4 regions of the Mesorhizobium sp. WSM4807 genome follow, and region 4 is predicted to be linked to each of the others. Evidence: riboswitches for the same ligand, from Rfam matches in the RefSeq annotation. Region 4 holds a riboswitch; each other region holds the start of a gene.
The links. A riboswitch is a leader RNA that binds a small molecule or an ion and turns the genes downstream of it on or off. The one in region 4 is predicted to bind cobalamin.

Region 1 (4,027 bases), on a different contig from region 4:
CCGCCGATCCATGGCAGCGGATAGAGCAAGCCAAGCGCGATGCTGACGGCGATGGCCGCGACATAGATCAGCGGCGGCCACGGTATAAACCCCGGTTTCGGCTGTCCCGGTTTCTGTTGCCCAGGTTTCTGTTGATGGTCGGTCATTGTGCTCCTCCCTCCATCAAAGTGCTGTCGGCTTTGGCAGTGCAGGCGCCGGCGAGCTCGTCGAGATGTGCCTTCCATTCCGCAGCTTGGTCGTTGCGGTAGAGCCGATCAAGCGTGGCCTCGCCCTCGAGCGTATCGAGCATGCACACACAATAGCTGGAGCAGAAGTCCGTGTCGCGTGATTGCTCGCACGAAGTCTGGCATTCTTTCAGGAAGGTGACCTGCCTGGTCTCGACCGGTGCCGGCATGACTTGCGAAAAAAGCCAGATCGAGCCGATCAGCACAGGCTGGTGGATCAGATAGAAGGCGAGGCTGTGCCGGCCGATAAAGACCAGCGGATTTGTCCAGCGGCCGGGCGTCAGGCCTGCCAACCGCGTCAGCAGGCCGGAGGCGGAGGCGAGTTTTGCCGTCGCGATACCCGCAAGCACAGCGCCGAACCATGGAAACAGCGGGACATAATCGTTGGAGCGCGGGTTGGTTGCCGACAGGCCGACCCACCACAGGGCCGGATGGTCAAAGGTCTCGGACCTGAGGTAGAGCGGCGCGGTTATGACGAAAGCTGCCATAACCAGCGTCAGCAGCGCCGGCAGCCGCAGGAACGCCAGGCCGAGCAGGCTGGCGAGCGCGATCTCGTGCAGGATACCGAAAAAGATGAAACTGTCCGGCGTGGCAAGCCTCGTGGCAGCCGATATGGCGAGCGCCGCCCCGGCGACCATGGCGAAGCGTTTCCAGAAGCCGTCCCAGCGGATCAGTTTGCCATGGGCGAGGAACAGGCTGACGCCGACCAGGAACAGGAAGGTCGAAGCGATGCAGCGCGCGTAGAATTTCCACCAGCCGAAGGCGGTCAGGCCGGGATCGGTGTAGCCAAAGAATTCGAGATCCCAGGTGAAATGGTAACTCGCCATGGCAAGCAAAGCGACGCCGCGGGCGACGTCGATGGCGATGATGCGCTTGGATCGGTCCTGAACGGTCGGCGTAGAAATGCTCATGGTCTCGCAATCTGATTCAGCACTGCAAGACGACTATCATGGTTGCCCCAGACAAAAGAAGACAGGGCCAAATCCCGTTGATGCTCAGGGCGTCGGTGAAAGCGCCGTATGCCGCTGACGCACCCATTAGAAGCGATGCGGGCCATATTCCTCGGCATCAGCACTCCGGCCTCGTGGCGCCGGCCGGCTGGTTCCAGAGACGGTGCATTCGCGCTGGTAGCTGGCGGAATTTGGTTTGCCGGGCACGGCGATTCTGCCTATAGTCGCACCCGTCGTCGGTTCCGTTTGGAACCAAGAGGGAATGCGGTAAGGGCGATTCTTTGCCCAATGCCGTGGCTGCCCCCGCAACTGTGTGCGGTAGTCCTCTCCATATGCCACTGAAGAGTTTCTTTCGGGAAGAGCTTCTTCGGGAAGGTGGGGAAGGGCGCTGACCCGCGAGCCAGGAGACCTGCCGGCGACAGGAGAACTGACTTCTATGCCCTCGGGTGGAGGGCGAAAGGACAAGACATGAATACCGCTTCCGTCTCGCTCGGCGCTTCCATCTCCTCGCAGTCGCGCTTCGTGCAGCTGGCGCTTGCTGCATTTCTCGGCATTTTCGTCATGGGCTTTGTCGGCTTCTCGCATATCGATGCGGTCCACAATGCCGCCCACGACTATCGCCATTCGATGGCGTTTCCCTGCCACTGACGAGGGGCCGACATCATGACACTGTTTCGCAACGTCGTATTCATCGCGGCGATCGCAGGGCTTGTGGCTGGCGTCGTTCTTGCCTGCATGCAGGCCTACGCCACCGTGCCGCTCATTCTCAAGGCGGAAGTCTACGAGCAGGCCGGCGGTGGTCACACGCATGACCATACCGCGGCGCCCGCCGCGAACGCCTCGGACGCCAATGCCATGAGCAGCGCCGCACCGGCGCCGGCCGAAGCTGCGGCCCCGGAAGACGAAGGCTGGGCGCCGGCCGACGGTTTTGAACGATTCGCCTTCAATGTCGTTGCCAACGTCGTCACCGGCATCGGCTTTGCGCTGATCCTGGTCGCCGCTTCGGAGTTCGCCGGCGGCATCGGCAATTGGCGTCAGGGCCTGTTCTGGGGCCTTGCCGGCTTTGCGGTGTTCACGCTGGCTCCGAACCTCGGCCTGCCGCCCGAACTGCCGGCTATGATGCCGGCTGCCGATCTCACCCAGCGCCAGATCTGGTGGACGGCGACGGTGATAGCGACCGCGGCCGGTCTCGGGCTGCTCGCCTTTCGCAAATCGCTGCCGCTGGCGCTGCTTGCCGTGGCGTTGATCGTGGCGCCGCATATTGTCGGCGCGCCGCAGCCCGACAGTTTCGAATCGCCGATCCCGGAAGGCCTGCACCACCAGTTCGTGGTGGCGGTGACGCTGACCAATCTGGTGTTCTGGCTGGTGCTCGGCGCCGTCGTCGGCGCGGTGCGCGGCCGCTTGACCGGCACCGCGACCGGCCTGCGCGACAGCTTTGCCTGATCCCGTTGCTCCCGGCGGGAGGCTGACCCTGGTCATCGGCGGTGCGCGCTCCGGCAAGAGCGCGTATGCCGAAAGATTGGTGACGGCCTGTCCGGCGCCGTGGGCCTACATCGCCACGGCGCAAGCCTATGATGACGAGATGCGTGAGCGTATCACGCTGCACCGGTCGCGGCGTGGCGAGGGCTGGACGACCGTCGACGCGCCGCTTGATCTCGTCGGCGCGATCGAGGCGCTGCCTGACGGCCGGCCCGTCCTGATCGACTGCCTGACGCTGTGGCTGACCAACCATATGCTGGCCGAACATGACGTTGAGGCCGAATGCCGAGGGCTGGCGGAAGTGCTGTCGCGGCCGCGCGGGCCGTGGTTCGTGGTTTCCAACGAAGTTGGCCAGGGCATCGTGCCCGACAATGCGCTCGCCCGCCGGTTTCGCGATGCCGCCGGCCGGCTCAACCAGCAGGTCGCGGCAGTCGCCGGCACCGTGCTGCTGATGGTGGCGGGACTGCCGCTCAAGGTGAAATGAGATGACCGATATCGACGACAGGGACGAGGAACGCCACCGCGCCAAGATGGCCAAGCGCAAGGCGGTGCAGGACGCAGAGGTCGCGGCAAAGACGGTCGAGAAGGGGCTGCTGATCGTCAACACCGGGCCCGGCAAGGGCAAGACCACTGCCGCCTTCGGGCTGGCGCTGAGGATGCTCGGCTACGGCAGGCGCGTCGGCGTCGTCCAGTTCATCAAGGGCAAATGGCACACCGGCGAGAAGGACGCTTTTGCAGCTTTCGGCGACCGTGTCGTCTGGCACACGATGGGCGAGGGTTTCACCTGGGAGACGCAGGATCTAAAGCGCGACATCGCCGCCGCCGAGGCTGCCTGGGCCAAGGCGCTGGAGCTGATGGCTGACCCGTCGATCAGCCTTGTGGTGCTCGACGAGTTGAACATCGCGCTGCGCTACGACTATCTCGATCTCGACAAAGTGGTGGCGGCGCTGAAAGGGCGGCGCGAAAACCTGCATGTCGTCGTCACGGGCCGCAACGCCAAGCCGGCTCTGGTCGATGCCGCCGATCTGGTCACCGAGATGGGCGTGACCAAACATCACTTTTCCGCCGGCGTTAAGGCGCAGCAAGGCATAGAGTTTTGAACACTCCGAAGGAGGCTTCACCGGCGAAGCGGCCGATCTCCTCCTTGCGGGGAGATGGCCGGCAGGGCAGAGGGGGTCTCAAGACCTGGGTTCCTCGCCCACCGCGAAGCGGGGGGAGAGAAGCTATGGGGCGGCGGCGAGGGGCCTTCGTAGAGCGCGGTTCCCCTCTCCGTCTCGGCTTCGCCGAGCCACCTCTCCCCACTTTCGTGGGGCGAGGAACCCAAGCTGGAATGAAGCCGCGCTCCGGCACACCCCCTCTGCCTTGGCGGCCACA
Region 2 (4,027 bases), on a different contig from region 4:
GCTGCGTTGCGGTTGAATGCCGATCCCGGCGACCTGCATATTTTCGACGCCGACGGACATTCCTTCACACTCCACATGGCGGAAGCAAAGGCAGCCTAACTACTGGATCAGGCAGTTTGGCGAAGGCAAAAACAAGAGCGGCGGGCAAGGCCCGCCGCTCTTGTGCATTGCATTCAGGTCGCTGTTAGCGGCCGAACAGGTTCCGGTCGCTGCCCTGCGGGGCGGACTTCTGTACGTCGCCCGAGGAATTGAGCAGCTTGTAAACCGGCGAGCCGGTATTGCTTACCGAAGACGTCTGCGTGTTGTCGACGTTGACGGTCGCCTGCTTGTTGATGTCGGTTCCGCCAACGTTGTCGTTGCGGGCATAGGCGCTGCCGGCAGCAATCAAAAGTGCCGCAGCGGTGAGAACGATCTTCTTCATTTCAGTAATCCTGGATTTTCGTATCCCATCAGCGCGGCGGCCGCGGTCTTTGTGAAAGACAATGCCGCCGCTGCTGTTGGGATCGACATTAGTTGTTGCCGAAGAGGTTACGGTCGCTGCCATTGACGGGCTTCTCGTCAGCCGGAACCGGATTCTGCGCCGAAGCCGAATTCTGAATCGAAGCCGTGTACGAGCCGTTGTCGACCGCAGCGGCCGGCTGGTTGGCGCCGTTCAATCCAAAGTTGTCGCTGCCGGCAAAAGCGCTGCCGGAGACAGCCAGGATGGCGGCGGTGGCAAGAATGATCTTCTTCATTTCTAGTACTCCTGAATTTTTCAGATCCCGAGCGGCGGACTGGCCGCTTTGTCTTGTTGTTTGACCATGATCTTTTCCGAAAACCGGTTTCCACTTCGGGATCATGGTCTGGGATCAGCTGTTAATTGTTGCCGAAAAGGTTGCGGTCGGCGCCCTGGTCGACGGGCTTTTCAGCGTGAGCCGACTTCTGAATGGAAGCCGTATACGAACTGTCGACCGAGGCGGTCGGCTGATTGGCGCCGTTGGACCCATAATGGTCGCTGCCAGCAAAGGCGCTGCCGGTGATGGCCAGAACGGCGACGGCAGTAAGAGCAATCTTTTTCATTTTTGGAACTCCAGTATCTTTAGTTTTCCGTCCGTCTAGCGGCGTGTCTTGAGAGGGATTCGCGTCGTTCGGACAGCGCCGATGTGGGAAGGCCATCTGGCAGATTCCAATCACGAAGTTGTTCCATGTGGACCAAGAATCTACACCTTGAAATTGTACCAGAGGCTTCTCTCGTTATTGCTTTCTGGCTTGTTTTCAAAGGTTTAAGACAAAAAGGCTAATCGACCATTTGACGGATTGCCGGACCTGCGTTCACAGCGTCATGCACGCATTGTCAACAGAAACGAACCGTTCGGTTCGATTTTAGAAGCGGCTTAAAAAGCCGGTGCTGAGTTGTTGTCGAATCGTTAACCATTTCGGCGCCATGCAATGGTCAATCCGGCACGCTTTCAGGAGCTCGCAGCAGGCGCAAATTTCATCTTCCTCAAATCCCGGTCCACAGGTTTCGCCGGCGGTGTCGCGCCGCATGGATACGATGTCGCTTTCATGCCGACAGTCAGCCGGCCGTCATGATTAGATCATGCCAACTCAGGTGCCGCTTGGTGACGACGAAGCGGAGAATTGGGAAGCCGGTCAGAACCCGGCGCTGCCCCCGCAACGGTGGTGGAGTTCAAGTCGCAACGGGAGACCACTGGGCCACAAGCCTGGGAAGGTGTCGCGATGGTCCGCAAGGACACTCCAGAGCCCGGAAACCAGCCCGAGATTTCTAGACTCGACTGATCGCGGTGGGCGGTCAAGAGGTGGATAGTGCATGCCCGGCCCTGTCGCCGGCTTGCGGCCGATCCTCCCTCCATCACCACCAGTTCAGTCTTTGGAGCGACGTGCGTCCATTTGGACGCACAAAGTACGCTCCAAGACTTTGAATTGCGCATCGTGCTTTCCGAAATCGATTCCGATTTCGGGCCGATGCGACGGCTATGAGGACAGGACATGGATGCGCGCAACGACATGCTGAGGCTCTTGCACGGCCGCAGGGAAGGCTACTCGCTCGAGCAGCCCTTCTACACCGATCCCGATTTCTTCAAGCTCGACATGGAGCTGATCTGGTATCGCGACTGGCTGTTCATCGGCCACGATTGCGAGTTGCCGAAGCCGGGCAGCTACATCACCGCGCAGATCGGCGACTATCCGGTCGTGCTGGTCCGCGACCAGCAAGGCAAGATCAACGCCTTCCACAATTCCTGCCGGCATCGCGGCAGCCGCGTCTGCAACGCCGACAAGGGTACGGCGGCGAAGCTCGTCTGTCCCTATCACCAGTGGACCTATGAGCTGGACGGCCGGCTCTTGTTCGCAAGGCAGATGGCGGACGGCTTCGACAAGAGCCAGTTCAGCCTGAAGCCGGTGGCTTGCGAAAGCATCAGTGGCTACATCTTCATCTGCCTGGCCAAGGAGCCCGCCGATTTCGCGCCGATGCGCGCCATGATCGAGCCTTACCTCCTGCCGCACCGGCTGCGCGAGGCAAAAATCGCCTTCGAATCGACCATCGTCGAGAAGGGCAACTGGAAGCTCGTCTGGGAAAACAACCGCGAGTGCTACCATTGCGCCGGCAACCATCCGGAACTGTGCAAGACATTCCCGGAAGCGCCGACCGTGACCGGCGTGCAGGGCGCCGACAGCGATCCGGAGATGCTCGCGCACTGGGCGAAATGCGAGGCGGCGGGCTTGCCGAGCAAGTTCCGCATCGATCCGGCCGGGCAGTATCGCGCCACCCGCGCGCCGCTGCTGCGCGATGCCGTCAGCTACACGATGACGGGAAGACGTGCGGTGAAGAAGATCCTCTCCGACGACGTTTCGACCGACCGTATCGGCTCGCTGCTGCTCTATCACTATCCGACGACCTGGAACCATATCCTCGGCGATCATGCGGTCACCTTCCGCGTGCTGCCGATCAGTGCCACGGAAACGGCCGTCACCACCAAATGGCTTGTCCATAAGGATGCGGTCGAAGGCGTCGATTACGACCTCGCCGAACTCACCCATGTCTGGACTGAGACCAACGACCAGGACCGCCGCATCGTCGAGGAAAACGCCTTCGGCATCCTGTCGCCGGCCTATGAGCCCGGCCCCTATTCTGAACTGCATGAGGGCGGCGTCATCCAGTTCGTCGAGTGGTACGCCTCCTTCATCGGGCCGCGCCTTGCCGAGGCCGGGCGGCCGGCGTTGCGCAGCGTCGCCTGAGCGAGGTCAAGGGGATGAATGCGATGACGGACCTCGGCCTCTACCGCCATCTCGACGAGATGGCGCCCTGGAACGACAGGCTTCAGGTGCTGGAAGTGATCGGCGTCAGCGACGAGGCGCCTGACGTGAAGACCTTCACCTTCCGCTCTGACAACCAGACCTGGTTCCGTTACAGACCGGGGCAGTTCGTGACGCTGGAACTGCCGACCACCGACGGCCCGCTGATGCGGACCTATACGCTGTCGTCCTCGCCGTCGCGGCCGTTCTCGATCGCGGTGACGGTGAAAACGCAGGCCGGCAGCCTCGGCACGCGCTGGATGTTCGACAATCTGAAACCCGGCGTTCACGTGAAGGCCTATGGGCCGGCGGGCGACTTTTCGCTGCACAGCCATCCCGCGGCCAAGTATCTGTTCATTTCGGCCGGCTCCGGCGTGACGCCGATGATGTCGATGCTGCGCTGGCTGAACGATTGCGCGCCATGGACAGATGTCGGCTTCGTCAACTGCGCGCGAAAGCCCGAGGAGATCATCTTCCGCAAGGAGCTCGAGCTGCTCGGCAGCCGCATGCCGGGCCTGACGCTCGGCTTCATGATCGAGGAGCGGTCCAGCCGCGAGGGCTGGTTCGGCCATATGGGCCGGATCGACGCGATACGGCTGCCGCTGCTGGCGCCCGATTTTCGCGAGCGCGAAATTTTCTGCTGCGGCCCCGATCCGTTCATGCGCGCGGTGCGGCAGATGCTGGAGGCGGCCGGCTTCGACATGGCCAACTATCATCAGGAAAGCTTCGCGGC
Region 3 (4,027 bases), on a different contig from region 4:
CCACGCAGCCGGGCGCGAAGTGTCGATGACATTGTCGGATTCGTTCTGCGTTGACCGCTACCGCGAGGAGTTTCTGGAGCTGATGCGCTCGGGCACCGTCGATATCGTTTTTGCCAATAGCCACGAGATCAAGTCGCTGTACCAGACCGCCTCCTTCGACGAGGCGCTGGCCCAGATCCGCAAGGATTGCAAGATCGCCGCCGTCACCCGCTCCGAAAAGGGCTCGGTCATCGTGCGCGGCGACGAGACCGTCACCATCAATGCGACGGAAATCCGCGAACTGGTCGACACCACCGGCGCCGGCGACCTCTATGCCGCCGGCTTCCTCTACGGCTACACACAAGGCCGCAGCCTGAAGCATTGCGGCGATCTCGGCTCACTGGCGGCCGGGCTGGTGATCCAGCAGATCGGGCCAAGGCCGCGGCAGAATTTACGCCGCGAGGCCAAGCAGGCGGGGCTGTTGTAGGGAGGCATTTCCGCGAGGTGCTGTCCACCGTGCCGTTGTGCAGGCTGTCCAGACAGGCGCGGGTAAATCGAAATGTCGCGTGCCTGCGTGAAGGATGGCGGTTTTTCTCCGAATTTCTGATTTCTTGAGGCTCAGGGACGTTGTCGCACTTCGGGCCAGTACTGCCGGCCGATCATGATGGCCAACACGCCCTTTTTGACGAAAGTCGTTTTGAGCCGGGATCGTAGACTGGCAGATTGCCCGAGCGGCCAGGCACAGCTTGCGCAGACCGGCGAGTGGCGCAAATGGCTCAGCTCTACCGCGACCTGCGACTTGGGAAACATGCCGCAGGTGAACGGTTCACATAAACACATAAACATTTCTTTATACCGCATTGACAACAAAGCGGGCTGCTGCGATTGTCCGCGTGTCGTGGTTCTCCGCAAGGCGTTGCCGTAGCGGAGCTAAGAGGGAAGCCGGTGCAATGCCGGCGCTGCCCCCGCAACTGTAAGCGGCGAGCCAAACCCATCAATGTCACTGGGGCGAACTGCCCCGGGAAGACGGGCAGAGGCTGTGACCCGCGAGCCAGGAGACCTGCCACGGTAAACAACGTCCACGGGCGGGGTGTCTGGTGGCCGCGGCAGCTCGGCGTTTATGCCGGCCTGCTAGCGCCTTCCTTGTCCCCGCCGCAACCATCGGGGTATGGAATGAATGTCTCCCAGCAAGTTCCCATAGCAACGCTTGGCATGCCGCGCATCGGTCGCCGGCGAGAACTGAAATTCGCGCTCGAAAGCTACTGGTCCGGAAAATCTTCTGCTGCCAACCTTCTGTCGACGGCGAAGGCACTCCGTGCCGCCAGCTGGAGCGAGCAGCACGACCGCGGCGTGTCGAAAATCCCGTCGAACGATTTCTCACTTTATGACCATGTGCTCGACACCGCAGCAATGGTCGGCGCCGTGCCATCCCGTTACGGCTGGACGGGCGGCGAGGTCCCGCTCGACATCTATTTCGCGATGGCGCGCGGGACGCAAGGCGATACTGCGGGTTGCGTTCACGCCAGTCACGGGCATGCAGTTCAGGGCCAGCGCGTAACCGCGATGGAAATGACCAAATGGTTCGACACTAACTACCACTACATCGTGCCGGAGCTGGGGGACGATCAGGCATTCGCCCTCTCGTCGACGAAACCAGTCGATCACTTTCTGGAGGCAAAAGAGCTCGGCATCCATACACGCCCGGTCATCCTTGGACCGGTCACCTTCCTCAAGCTGGCGAAGTCTCCCGACCAGTGTTTCAATCCCATAGCGCTCCTACCGCGGCTGCTGCCCGTCTACGAGGAACTCCTGCGGAGGCTGGAGCTCTCGGGGGCCGACTGGGTGCAGATTGATGAGCCGGCCCTTGTGCTCGACCTTAGCCCGAACGAACGAGCTGCCTTCGAATTCACATACGGCCAGCTGTCGAAAGCCGCGCCCAAGTTGAAAATTATGCTGGCGACCTATTTCGGGCCGCTGGGAGACAATCTGGAGACCGCGCTTTCGCTGCGCCTGGCGGGCCTACATCTCGACCTCGTGCGTGCTCCCGAGCAGTTGGAGACGGTTGGTCGGCTCGCACCGAAGGATCTGGTGCTCTCACTTGGCTTGATCGACGGCCGCAACGTCTGGCGCGCGAACCTGGCTGCCATTCTCGACCGCATCAAGCCGATCGTTGCCGGCTGGCCGCTGGATCGCGTCGAGATTGCGCCTTCCTGCTCGATGCTTCATGTGCCGATGGACCTGCGGATGGAGACCGCGCTCGATGTGGATGTCAGTTCGTGGCTGGCATTCGCCGCCCAGAAGAGTGAAGAGCTGCTTGTGCTGGCCCAAGCCTTATCGGAAGGCAGGGAGGCCGTAGCAGGCGCACTGAAAGCTTCTGCCGAGGCGGCCGCGGCGCGCGCAATGTCTGAAAAGGTCCATGATCCGCTCGTCCATGGGCGGGTTATCAGCATTGACGGCGCCAAGAAGCAACGAAAGAGCGCATTTGCCAAGCGCTCCAGAGTCCAGGCTGACACGCTCGGCCTGCCGCCGTTCCCGACGACGACGATCGGGTCCTTCCCGCAGACGCCCGAGGTGCGCAGGGCGCGCTCCGCTCATGCGAAGGGCCGGCTGAGCTATGTCGATTACCAGGCCTTCCTGAAGAAGGAGACCGAGGCGGCGGTCCGCTGGCAGGAGGAGATCGGGCTGGACGTGCTGGTACATGGCGAGTTCGAACGAAACGACATGGTCCAGCATTTCGGCGAGCAGCTGTCCGGCGTCGCCTTCACCCAGCATGGCTGGGTGCAAAGTTACGGCTCCCGGCTGGTGCGCCCTCCCATCATCTTCGGCGACGTATCGCGGCCCAATCCGATGACGGTTCTCTGGTGGCATTTTGCCCAGTCGCTGACGAAAAAGCCGGTGAAGGGCATGCTCACAGGCCCAGTGACGATTCTTAACTGGTCTTTTGTTCGCGACGACGTACCCCGCGCCGAGGCCTGCCGCCAGATCGCACTCGCCATCCGCGATGAAGTGGCCGACCTTGAAAGAGCTGGCTCAAGGGTGATCCAGATCGATGAGGCCGCGTTTCGCGAAGGCTTGCCCCTGCGGAAGTCCGATTGGAAACATTATCTCGGCTGGGCAGTCGAATGCTTCCGTCTCGCTTCAACGGGTGTAGAGGACGCGACCCAAATTCACACCCACATGTGCTATTCGGAGTTCAATGAGATCATCGACTCGATTGCTGAACTGGACGCGGACGTCGTTTCGATCGAGACGTCGCGCTCCAAAATGGAACTGCTGGACGCCTTCACCAAGTCCAAATATCCAAACGAAATCGGTCCTGGCGTCTACGACATTCACTCACCACGTGTCCCGGAGATTGGCGAGATTTTGCATCTCGCCCAACTTGCCCGCGAGCGACTGTCGGACGGCCAATTGTGGGTGAATCCGGATTGTGGCCTCAAAACAAGGAAATGGGAAGAGGTCCGCCCTGCCCTCATCAACATGGTCGCTGCAGCACGCGCATTGCGGGAGAAAGTGCAGGCGCAGGCCGCTGAGCCACTGTGACGGGCAAACATGTGACCCGCGGGCTTCGCGGATGAGGCAGAAAGGACGCCATCGAAAGCCGCGCGCAAGTCGGTCGACGCGTGCGAGTCCCACCCTTGTCGTCCAGCCAAAGGCCCGCTGGACGGCTGAGCGGCGGGGCAGGATCGGGGAAGCCGCTTCTGGTCCGAGGACGGATGATTTCGTCACGAAATGGAGGAAGGCGGCTTTGTCCATGAGCTTCTGCCTCTCACACCGCCAGCGGTCAACAGACACTTCACCGAGGGCGAACGATGCCGCCGGTGCACCGGCACATCGAGGTATCGGCGGCGAGGTCGACCATCGAGAGCATCGGTCGCATGTGGCGGACATCGACAAAATAGCAATACCGCCTAACCGCAAGCTGCGACCATTCCTCATCGCTTGATTGAAACTTGGCTGCATCTGGCATGGCGCTTGCTCCGCTTCCGCTGAGGTTCGCTGGAACAGGTTTTCACGCGCTCGGGTCGCGGTGAAGTGTTGCGACACA
Region 4 (4,027 bases):
CAGCGTCGAGCATTCGATCAGCCGGAGATCCTCGTCGCGGCATTCGCCGGGCAGCAGCGCCAGTTTTATGCCGCGTGCGCGGGCGGTCGAGGCGAGCTGGTCGCAGCCGTAGCGCCACCAGTCGTAGCCGCCGAGGATGCGAACCAGAATAACCCTGGCGTGCCGGGCGACGCTGTCGATCCAGAGATCGACGGACATCGGATGGCGGAGATCGCGCAAAGCCGCCAGCCGCATCGAGGGCAGGCGTTCCGCGTCCGTCTTCCACGCTGCTGCCAGCCCGGCCAGATCGCTGTCGGTGAAAGACAGCGCCACGACATCGGCAGGCGTCTGCCTGAGATCAACAGGCTCGGCGAGATCGTCGAGCGAGGCGGATGTTGTGGTGAGGATGTGCATCGCGGCTCGTGCCTGAGGTCAGCCGGCGAGAATACGCTCGATGGCCGGGCGGTTCAGCCCTTTCAGGCCGATGACGACGAGGCGCGAACGGCGCTCGTCCTCGGCGGTCCAGGCGCGGTCGTAATAGTGATTGACGCGTGGGCCGACGGCCTGCAGCAGGAGCCGCATCGGCTTGCCGCCGACCTCGACGAAACCCTTGACGCGCAGCACGTTTTCTTCCTCGGCCGCGGTGGCGACGCGCAACGCCAGCTCGTCGGGATTGGCGATCGATGGAATGTCGATGACGAACGAGTCGAAATCGTCATGCTCATGGTCGAGCTCGTCGTCGTGATGGGTCTTGCGGTTCTCGATGTCGTCCTCGACGGCAAGGCCGAGGCCGAGCAGCACAGACGGATCGACCTTACCCTGCGAGGTCGGCACGATCTTGACGGCGCGCGCGGCATGCTCGCCGATGATCGCATTGGCCCGGGCCGAGCCGGCGGCGTCCATCAGGTCGCTCTTCGACAATATGATCAGGTCGGCGCAGGCGAGCTGGTCCTCGAACACCTCCTCGACCGGATCGTCGTGGTCGAGCGTCTCGTCCTGCGCGCGCTGCGCCTGCAGGGCGTCCATGTCGTTGGCGACGCGGCCTTCCGCCAGCGCCGGTCCGTCGACGACCGCAATGACGCCATCGACGGTCACCCGGCTCTTGACCGTCGGCCACTGGAAGGCCTGGACCAGCGGCTTGGGCAGAGCCAGCCCGGAGGTTTCGATCAGGATATGGTCGACTTTCGGCGATAGCGACAGGATCTGGTCGAGCGCCGGGACGAAGTCGTCGGCGACGGTGCAGCAGATGCAGCCATTGGCCAGTTCGACGATGTTTTCCTCAGGGCAGGTGTCGATGCCGCATCCCTTCAGAATCTCGCCGTCGATGCCGATATCGCCGAACTCGTTGACGATGATGGCCAGCCGCTTGCCGCCGGCGTTTTCGAGCAGGTGGCGGATCAGCGTCGTCTTGCCGGCGCCGAGGAAGCCGGTGACGACGGTGCAGGGCACGCGGGAGATGTTAGCGGACGACTCTGGAGTGGTCATATCTGGTCCTTCAAAAGGTCGAGGGGAGGAATGCGGGCGACGAGGCCGCGTTTCAGGCAATCGGGGCGGCCGCGCCATGGAATGAGGCCGTCCGTCGAGGTGGCGAAGAGCTTTGCACCGGCGACCAGATCGGCGCCGCTGGTCACGGTCAGGTCGCCGAAGACATAGCTCCAGCAGCCGTCGCGCAGGATAGCGGCGCTGAGGCGGCGCTTGCAGTTGCCGAGGCATTCGACGGTGCGGATACGGATATTTTCGCCTGATACAGCGCGGCGCGTGTCTTCGGCCAACAATTCGCCGGCGCGAGGATGGCCATCGGAGCCAGTCTCATCGCGGCAGGAGGCGCAGACGATCACGGTGACGTCGGCCAGAGCATCCCTATCGCCGGACAATACGCCCGCTGTCTCAGCCGAAAAACTGCTGTCGCGTTCCAAATCAGGCTCCTTGCCCGGAAAACCCGCCAGGCGATCGGATTCTTATGTCCTAGACGGCAGGTCTCCTGGCTCGCGGGTCATCGCCTTGGTGCCGCCTTCCCGGGACCGTCCCAGTGGTTATCGGCCTTGGCTCGTCGCTTACAGTTGCGGGGACAGCCGCGGATTTGAAATCGGGATTTCGCACCGCATTCCCTCTTGGCTCCTCCCTTTGCCGAGAGGAGACCGTCTGAACCGGATTTAGGCTTGTGCAGGCAGTCGTGTCAACGCACGTCTACGACGCGGCAATGTTGGCGAGAGCCGAACCCAGATCGCCGGCCGGCGTCACCTCGATGCGATCCAGGCCGAGCCAACCCTGCATCAGCTTCAACTCGTCGAAGAGTTCGGCGGCGGTTTGCGGCGGGGCGCCGGGCTCGGCATAGGCGGCATGGACGCGCAGCACGCCGGCGGGGCGGTCGGCCTTGAGGTCGACGCGCGCCACGATCCTTTCGCCGAGCAGGAACGGCAGCACGTAATAGCCGTATTGGCGCTTTTCGGCGGGGGTGTAGATCTCGATGCGATAGCGGAAGTCGAACAGTCTTTCCGTGCGCGCTCGTTCGAAGACGACCGGATCGAAGGGAGCAAGCAAGGCGCGCGCCTCGATCTTGCGCGGAAAACGGGCATCCCTGTGAAGATAGGCTGTTTTGTCCCAGCCTTCGACGCGAACCGGCAAAAGATCACCGGCGTCGACCAGTTCCTCAATGCGGCCCTTGATGTCGGCGGGAGAGAGACGGAAATAGTCGCGCAGGTCGCCCGCTGTCGCGACGCCGTGGGCGCGGGCGGAAATGCGCAGCAATTCGCGGTGCGCGTCCTCCGGGGAGGGCACCGGCAAAGCAAGTACTGCCGGCGGCAGCACGCGCTCCGGCAGATCGTAAAGCCGCTCGAAGCCACGACGCGACGCCGTGGTGATACGGCCGGCCCAGAACAGCCATTCGAAAGCGTGCTTGGCATCGCTCCAACCCCACCAGCCGCCGTTTCCCTTCTGGCCTTCGAGGGCGGATGCGGCGACCGGCCCTCGTTCGACGACCTCGCGATAAATGTCTTCAATGTAGGCGGCGCGTTCGCGGCCCCACTTGGCCAGTCCGTTATACATTTCCTCGCCACGTTCGGCCCGCTCCATGCGCCAGCGCATCAGCGGATAGGTTTCGACCGGCAGAAAGGAGGCTTCGTGCGCCCAATATTCGAAGACCGTGCGCTTGCGCGTCACGGCGGCGTTATCGAGCAGCGCAAGCGGGTAGGGGCCAAGCCGCGAATAGAGCGGCATATAATGGGCGCGCACCACCGCGCTGACGGAATCGATCTGCAGCAGGCCGGTCCGGGCAAGCACACGGGCCAGATGGCGGCGATCCGGCGTGCTGCTGGGGCGAGGATCGGCAAACCCCTGTGCGGCAAGCGCAACGCGCCGGGCCATGGCGAGCGAGATTTTTTCCTTCATGCAGACGGCACTCTGTTGGCGCTCGACCAAAGTGGGAGCGATGATTCCGCACCATGCTAGCAGGGTTTTGGCGGCATCTATGTCAGGAGAGAAAACTGGAGTAAAAAATGAAGGAAATCAAACAGGAGCGGATCGGATCAGTTTATCCGGATATGCCGTCGAGCACCGGGTTTTGAACAAGGTTTGACTTGCTTCGCCGAAAGCCCTGCGCTAACCCTCGCCGCGTTGCAGCATAGAGCCCCCTAAAACGGTTCAGTGGTTAAACTGTCACGCTTCCGCAAGTGGGTCCGGTGCTGTAATCAGAGTGGATTGGCCGCCAACGGAAAGCTGCAGCATGAACGCATTGTTGAGTTCGTACCTGCCCATCGTCCTGTTCATCGGCGTGGCGCTGGTCGTCGGCCTGGCGCTGCTTGCCGCACCCTTCCTGGTGGCCTACCGCAACCCCGATCCGGAAAAGCTTTCCGCCTATGAATGCGGCTTCAACTCGTTCGATGACGCCCGCATGAAGTTCGACATCCGTTTCTACCTGGTGTCGATCCTGTTCATCATCTTCGATCTGGAGGTGGCCTTCCTGTTTCCGTGGGCAGTGTCTTTCAGCCAGATCGGCATGCTCGGTTTCTGGTCGATGATGGTGTTTTTGGCGGTGCTGACCATCGGCTTT

Region 1: it holds a riboswitch for cobalamin, as region 4 does, so the genes downstream of both, AC0L3N_RS21970 (CbtB domain-containing protein) here and AC0L3N_RS15935 (DUF1636 family protein) in region 4, are expected to answer to the same signal.
Region 2: it holds a riboswitch for cobalamin, as region 4 does, so the genes downstream of both, AC0L3N_RS00610 (aromatic ring-hydroxylating oxygenase subunit alpha) here and AC0L3N_RS15935 (DUF1636 family protein) in region 4, are expected to answer to the same signal.
Region 3: it holds a riboswitch for cobalamin, as region 4 does, so the genes downstream of both, metE (5-methyltetrahydropteroyltriglutamate--homocysteine S-methyltransferase) here and AC0L3N_RS15935 (DUF1636 family protein) in region 4, are expected to answer to the same signal.

Annotation. Positions count from the first base shown of each region.
Region 1 is NZ_JBVVQY010000017.1:135,080-139,106, reverse strand. Features, by position in the region: gene AC0L3N_RS21980 (methyltransferase family protein) at 1-146, opposite strand, end outside; gene AC0L3N_RS21975 (acetyltransferase domain-containing protein) at 143-1,135, opposite strand; cobalamin riboswitch at 1,395-1,605, shown strand; gene AC0L3N_RS21970 (CbtB domain-containing protein) at 1,643-1,822, shown strand; gene AC0L3N_RS21965 (CbtA family protein) at 1,838-2,617, shown strand; gene cobU (bifunctional adenosylcobinamide kinase/adenosylcobinamide-phosphate guanylyltransferase) at 2,640-3,137, shown strand; gene cobO (cob(I)yrinic acid a,c-diamide adenosyltransferase) at 3,139-3,753, shown strand.
Region 2 is NZ_JBVVQY010000001.1:122,781-126,807, reverse strand. Features, by position in the region: gene AC0L3N_RS00630 (ABC transporter ATP-binding protein) at 1-99, shown strand, start outside; gene AC0L3N_RS00625 (DUF680 domain-containing protein) at 185-421, opposite strand; gene AC0L3N_RS00620 (DUF680 domain-containing protein) at 510-734, opposite strand; gene AC0L3N_RS00615 (DUF680 domain-containing protein) at 856-1,059, opposite strand; cobalamin riboswitch at 1,573-1,774, shown strand; gene AC0L3N_RS00610 (aromatic ring-hydroxylating oxygenase subunit alpha) at 1,990-3,237, shown strand; gene AC0L3N_RS00605 (FAD-binding oxidoreductase) at 3,261-4,027, shown strand, end outside.
Region 3 is NZ_JBVVQY010000038.1:9,368-13,394, forward strand. Features, by position in the region: gene AC0L3N_RS30110 (adenosine kinase) at 1-466, shown strand, start outside; cobalamin riboswitch at 862-1,061, shown strand; gene metE (5-methyltetrahydropteroyltriglutamate--homocysteine S-methyltransferase) at 1,177-3,522, shown strand.
Region 4 is NZ_JBVVQY010000010.1:187,914-191,940, forward strand. Features, by position in the region: partial or broken gene AC0L3N_RS15925 (cobaltochelatase subunit CobN) at 1-393, opposite strand, end outside; gene cobW (cobalamin biosynthesis protein CobW) at 412-1,464, opposite strand; gene AC0L3N_RS15935 (DUF1636 family protein) at 1,461-1,895, opposite strand; cobalamin riboswitch at 1,934-2,137, opposite strand; gene AC0L3N_RS15940 (winged helix-turn-helix domain-containing protein) at 2,167-3,366, opposite strand; gene AC0L3N_RS15945 (NADH-quinone oxidoreductase subunit A) at 3,701-4,027, shown strand, end outside.